DNA from 2 places in the Williamsia sp. z71 genome. Region 1 is predicted to be linked to the other one. Evidence: riboswitches for the same ligand, from Rfam matches in the RefSeq annotation. Region 1 holds a riboswitch; the other holds the start of a gene.
The links. A riboswitch is a leader RNA that binds a small molecule or an ion and turns the genes downstream of it on or off. The one in region 1 is predicted to bind cobalamin.
Positions count from the first base shown of each region.

Region 2: it holds a riboswitch for cobalamin, as region 1 does, so the genes downstream of both, cobN (cobaltochelatase subunit CobN) here and AC51GR_RS21235 (ABC transporter substrate-binding protein) in region 1, are expected to answer to the same signal.

Region 1 is NZ_JCANWX010000009.1:107,362-110,666, forward strand. It holds gene AC51GR_RS21230 (universal stress protein) at 307-1,179, shown strand; adenosylcobalamin (AdoCbl) riboswitch at 1,240-1,389, shown strand; gene AC51GR_RS21235 (ABC transporter substrate-binding protein) at 1,398-2,444, shown strand; gene AC51GR_RS21240 (FecCD family ABC transporter permease) at 2,507-3,305, shown strand, end outside.
Region 2 is NZ_JCANWX010000006.1:90,177-93,481, reverse strand. It holds gene cobN (cobaltochelatase subunit CobN) at 1-1,664, opposite strand, end outside; adenosylcobalamin (AdoCbl) riboswitch at 1,717-1,792, opposite strand; gene AC51GR_RS15600 (ArsR/SmtB family transcription factor) at 1,873-2,205, shown strand; gene cobG (precorrin-3B synthase) at 2,288-3,305, shown strand, end outside.

The DNA of each region.
Region 1 (3,305 bases):
CACGGCGAGAGATCGCGGGCCGGGTTCGCGTCGCGGCTCCACAACATGATTGCACTCTTATGGACCGGATGTTGTCGATATCAAACCTGACTGCGCACCAGCCTCGTTGTCGGCGGATTCGGAGAACCGGGCGCACCCGGTCCGTGGACCCGTCCGGGTGAGTGACGTCGGGACCGCTTCCTTGGGTCAGAAGGTGCCGGGCACGTTTCGATGTGTGGTTTGCGGTTCGCCTGCAACCGGCGAGCAGATCGGCAATCGTGGAGTCACCGCACGAGTTGGACGATCTCAGCTGCAAAGGAGCAGGCAATGGTTACGTTGAACGCGCCGATCGTGGTGGCCGTCGATGGTTCCGAGCACGCGCAGAACGCTCTGCGCTGGGCCGTTGCCGCCGCAGCACGGGAGGGTCGGATGTTGCGGGTGGTGACGGCAGTGGGAACCATCGCGGCCGGTTACGCCCCCGGGGTCGTGATGACCCAAGACGTCATCGACGCCGTCCGCGACGACGCCCACCGGATCGTGGACGCCGCGGTCGGCACGGTCAAGGCGATCAACGCCGATGTCGAGGTCAGCGGACAGTTGTTCGACGGCAAACCGGCGCTGGTGTTGCGCGAGATCTCCGGCCGGGCGCACATGCTGGTCGTCGGCAGCCGCGGCATTGGTGGGGTCGCCGGTCTGCTTCTCGGGTCGGTCAGCACCGATGTTTCCGCCCACGCCGATTGCCCGGTCGTCGTGGTCCCCGGTCAACCTCCCGCAGCGGGTGCGGTGGTGGTCGGCGTCGACGGCTCGCCGACGTCGCAGGCGGCGGTGAAGCAGGCATTCATCCAAGCCGACGAACTGGACACCTCGGTGATCGCGGTGCACACCTATCCGGGATTCTCCAGCGACGTGTTCCCCGGCCACACCGACGCCGTTCAACGGCTCCACGACGAGGCCGTCGAGGGACTCGCAGTGTTGCTGGCCGGCCATCGCGAGGACTACCCCGACGTCCCTGTCGAAACCCGCATCGCGGTCCAGGCGCCGGCGCCCTACATCATCGACACGGCCCGCGACGCCCAACTCGTCGTGGTCGGAAGCCGGGGCCGCGGCGGATTCCGCGGGCTGCTCCTCGGCTCGGTCAGCCAGGCCGTTCTTCACACCGCGCCCTGCCCGGTCATGGTCGTACACGCCTCCACTGAATAGCCCGGCCGGGGGAGTAGGCCGCATGACCACTGACGGGTGAGCGCCGTATATGGTTGCCGAGGCCGCCCATGCGGCCACGATCGGCGAGGGAACCCGGTGTGAATCCGGGACTGACGCGCAACGGTGACGGCCTTGACGGGCCGAAGTCCGGTTACTCATCGATCGGTCAGAAGTTCCTCGGCTCCGCGACTGGGCCCTGATGTAGGAGTTACCGTTTCATGCGCAAGTCTTGGCGGCACATTGCTGCCACCACCTTCACCATCACCTCGATCCTGCTGCTCTCGGCATGTTCGTCCACGGCGGATGAGCAAGCGTCGGAGACGATTTCGGGCGGGTTCGACTTCCCGTTGACCATCGAGAACTGCGGTCATACCGTCACCATCGATGCGCCGCCGCAGCGCGCGGTGTCGCTGAACCAGGGCTCCAGCGAGATCCTTCTCTCGCTCGGACTCGCGGATCGAATGGTCGGCACGGCCACCTGGACCGATCCCGTCCGTGAGAACCTCGCCGCCGACAACGCCCACGTGCCGCGTCTGGCGGACAACAATCCGTCCTTCGAAGTGGTCCTCGACACCGAACCCGACTTCGTCTCAGCATCTTTCGGCGGCACACTCGGACCCGGTGGTGTTGCCGACCGCGACCAGTTCGAACAGCTCGGCGTGCCCACCTACCTCTCGCCCACGGACTGCGACGGTAAGACCGCCGCCAGCGTCAACGCGGACGGCGCCCGCACCGATCCGTTGCGGATCGAGACCGTCTACAAGGAAATCCGAGACCTAGCGGCCATCTTCGACGTCCGCGAGCGCGGTGAGGCGTTTGTCGCCGAACTGCAGCAACGTTTCGAGAAGGCCACGGGATCGGTGGACGCCGCCGGTGTGTCGCTGGCCTACTGGTTCGCCGACACCAAAACCCCGTACATGGCCGGTTGCTGCGGTTCGTCGGGCATCATCACCAATTCCATTGGCGCCGAGAACATCTTCGCCGACACCACCAACGAATGGCCGCAGGTCAGCTGGGAGAGCATCCTCGATCGCGATCCCACCGCCCTCGTGCTCGCCGACCTCAGCCGGCGTAGTGTCGATGGCGACGCACTCGACAGCAAGATCGCGTTCCTCGAATCGAACCCGGTTACCCAGCGGCTCAGCGCCGTCCGCGACAAGCGATACATCGTGGTCAACGGAGCCGACCTGAATCCCTCGATCCGCACCATCGACGGCGTGGAGAAGACCGCGGCCGCACTCGAGCAGTGGGGACTGGCGCGCTGACCGCGGCCGGCACCCACCGCGGGGTCCGACCGGCACCGACAGATTCGGCCCCCGTTCTCGGGATTCTGCTGCTGGTCGGCCTGGCGGTGCTGGCGGTGTCCATTGCCATCGTCATCACCATCGGTCCGGCCGGCCTGTCGATGGGCGACGTCTATCGGGTGGTTCTGGACCATCTCGGGTTCGGTGACTCCGGGGTGAGCAGGATCAAGGACGGCATCGTGTGGGAGCTGCGGCTGCCGCGCACCCTGCTCGCGGCCATCTGCGGTGCCGGTCTGGCGCTGTGCGGAACGATCATGCAGTCGCTGCTGCGCAATCCGCTCGCTGACCCGTTTGTCCTGGGTATCTCGTCCGGGGCGTCCACGGGCGCGGTGGTGATCGTCGTCCTCGGACTCGGCGCCGGCGCGGTGTCGCTGTCGGTGGGTGCGTTTCTCGGGGCAGTCCTGTCATTCGCTCTGGTGATGTTGCTGGCCGCCGGCGCGGGCGGTGGAATGTCGCGGGTGGTACTGGCGGGAGTGGCCTGCACACAGCTGTTCTCGGCGCTGACGTCGTTCATCGTGATCTCCTCGGCGGACGCCGAACAGACCCGCGGTGTGCTGTTCTGGCTACTCGGTTCGCTGTCGGGGGCCGACTGGGCGAGCGTCCTGCTCTGCGGCACGGTCACGGTGGTGGGCCTACTGGTGTGCCTGACGCAGTCGGCCGCGCTCGACGCCTTCACCTTCGGCAATACTGCTGCTGCGTCCCTTGGCATCTCGGTCCGTTGGATCCGGATTCTGTTGCTCGGCATCACGGCACTCGTCACCGCGACCCTGGTGAGCGCCGCCGGGGCGATCGGGTTCGTCGGCCTCGTCCTGCCGCACGCCG
Region 2 (3,305 bases), on a different contig from region 1:
GGATAGATCATCGGCAGGTCACCGATGGCGGCGTCGGTGCCGCACGAGGCCGACATACCCAGGGTCTTGCCCGGGAGCCACTCGAGGTTGCCGTGTTTACCGACGTGGACGACCGCGTCGGCGGCGAAGTGCTGCTGCGACGACAGCCAGCGATAACAGGCCAGGTAGTGGTGACTCGGCGGCAGATCGGGGTCGTGATAGATCGCCACCGGGTTCTCGCCGAAACCACGCGGCGGTTGGACCATCAACACGATGTTGCCGAATTGCATTGCCGCGATGACGATGTCGCCGTCCGAATTGGCCGAGTGGTCGACGAACAGCCGGCCGGGTGCCGGACCCCAATGCTCGATCATCGACGCGCGGAGGTCCTGCGGCAACGTGTCGAACCACTGCCGGTAGTCCGCGGCGGACAGCCGGATCGGGTTGGCGGCCAGGGCTTCTTCGGTCAGCCAGTCGGGGTCCTGTCCGCCGGCCGCGATCAGCGTGTGGATCAGCTTGTCCGAATCATCCTCGGCCAGGCCGGGAACCGAGCCGTCGCCCGACTCCGGCCCGATGTCGTATCCGGCGTCCCGCATGGCTTCGAGCAGCCGGAGCAGGCTCTGCGGGGTGTCGAGTCCCACCGCGTTCCCGATCCGCGCGTGTTTGGTCGGGTAGGCCGACAGCATCACGGCGATCCGGCGGTCCGCCGGAGCGATATGCCGAAGTCGGCCGTGGCGCACGGCGATTCCGGCGACCCGGGCGCACCGTTCGGCATCGGGACGGTACCAGGGCAAACCGTCCTCACCGATCTCCTTGAACGAGAACGGAACCGTGATGATCCGTCCGTCGAACTCAGGGACCGCGACCTGTGTGGCGACATCCAGCGGCGACATGCCGTCGTCATTCGCGGCCCACCCGGCGCGGGAGGACGTCAGGCACAGGCCCTGCAGGATCGGGATGTCCAGCCGGGCGAGTTGTTCGATGTTCCAGTTCTCGTCATCGCCGCCGGCCGACGCGGTGGCCGGCGTCGTTCCACCGGCGGCGAGCACCGTGACGACGAGTGCATCGGCCACCGCAAGCTGTTCGAGCAGGTCACCAGGTGCAGCCCGCAGCGATGCGCAGAAGATCGGCAGCGATCGGCCGCCCTTGTCCTCGATCGCGTCGCAGAGGGCGTCGATGTAGGCGGTGTTGCCTGCCAGATGCTGGGCTCGGTAGTAGAGCACCGCGATCGTCGGTCCGGTGGCCTCGACCTGGGCATTCCGTTCCAGGATCCCCCACTGCGCGGTTGTTGCCGGAGCGCTGAAGCCGTGACCGGTGAGCAGCACGGTGTCGGACAAGAATGCGTGCAGGTTCGCGAGATTGTCGTGTCCGCCCTGGGCCAGGTAGTTGTGAGCATCGGCGGCCACACCGGGAGCCACCGTCGACATCGACATCAGGTCGGGATCGGGAAGCTGTTCACCGGAGACCACCACAGTTGGCAACCCGGCGGCGATCACCGCGTCGAGACCCTGTTCCCACATCCGCCGGCCACCCAGAATTCGAACAACGACCAGGTCGGCGCCGTCCAGGAGTCCGGGCAGGTCTTCGTCGACGAGCAGGCGGGACGGGTTCGCAAGACGAAAGTCGGCGCCGCTGGCCTTGGCGGTCAGCAGATCTGTGTCCGAGGTGGACAGCAGCAAGATCACGAGGACCTCCTTGCCGGGAATGCGCGCCCGGCGGTTGGGGTGTAGCAGCGGAGCAACAAGGGTCTGACTTGGGGTTTCCCCCATACAGTGGCGCGACCGTGCCGGACTCTCACCGGCTTCCTCATTGCGGAATGGCATCAGCATATAAGAACGCATTTCTGCCTTGTATTCCTTGACCGATATATACCCAGGAGAGAAAATACTCGTTGTGAACGAACTGATCTGGCCGGCTCTGGCGGAACCGAATCGTCGACGAATGCTCGATGTCCTGCGGGTGCAGCCCTGCGCCGTGGGCGAGCTGGCCAGACGCGTCGGACTGGCGCAACCGCAGACGTCCAAACACCTGGGCGTTCTTCGTGCGGCCGGCCTCGTGACCGTTCACGCAGATGCACAACGTCGCGTCTACCAGGCCCAACCGTCTGCGCTGGCCGAGATCGACAGCTGGCTCGCGCCCTATCGCCCGATGTGGAACACCGGCCCGGATGCCCTGGGAACACACCTGGACAAGAACCCCCTGGCACCAGAAGAGGACCAGAAATGAGCAGCTCTGCCACAGATCTCGAACTCCACAAGTTCTCAACGGGGTCCCGGCCGGGCAATTGACCGCCAGTACCGTGGACCCCATGAGTCGACCGTCCGATCGTTGCCCTGGTGTGTTCTCGGCGCACCCGGCGGCAGATGGCCACCTCGCACGGATCCGGCTACCCGGCGGACTGATCACACCAAGCCAGATGAAATCCCTGGTAGGAGTGTCGGACGACTACGGAGACGGTCATCTCGAACTGACCTCGCGCGGCAACGTCCAGCTGCGTGGGATCGGTGACGTGGACGGTGCCGGTCAGCGCATCCTCGAGGCCGGCCTGATCCCGTCCCCCAGTCACGAACGCGTCCGCAACCTGCAGCTCTCGGCATTGACCGGGCGGCGAGGAGGCCTGGTCGACGCGCGACCGATCCTGAAAGAATTCGACGCCGCATTGCAGTCCGATCCCACACTCGCGGAGCTTCCGGCCAGGATCCTGTTCGGCTTCGACGACGGTCGTGGCGACATCGTGACCCAGGGTCCCGACATCGGCGTTTTGGCGTTGGATGAGCGGGCGTTCGACGTGCTCATCGGCGGAACGCCCACCGGACGGCGGGTGTCGGCCGACGGCGCCGCGGACCTGATGATCGATCTGGCCCATGCGTTTCTCGCCGACCGGACCGACGAGTGGCGCGTCCAGGATGTCGCCGACCGCCCCGCGATCGACGAAGTGTTGGCGACCCTGCCGGAAACCGGCGAATATTCGAGGTCGAAGCCCACGTCGACACCGCAGGTGGGCTGGCTCGCGCAGGACACCGATGACCTGGTGGCACTCGGCTCGGTGGTCGCGCACGGCCGGATCCCGGCACGCGTCGGAGAGTTCCTGGCTGCCATCGAACGCGACATCTACCTGACACCACGGAAAGAGATCTTGATCGTCGACCTGTCAGAAGGCATGGCCGACACCGTACTTCGGGTGCTGGCGCCGATGGGCCTGATCTTCGACGAGAACTCACCGTGGACCAAGGTCACCGACTGCACCGGCTCGCCGGGCTGCGACAAGTCGCACGCCGATGTCCGCGGCGACCTCGAACTGCACCTGACCTCTGGTGGCGCTGCCG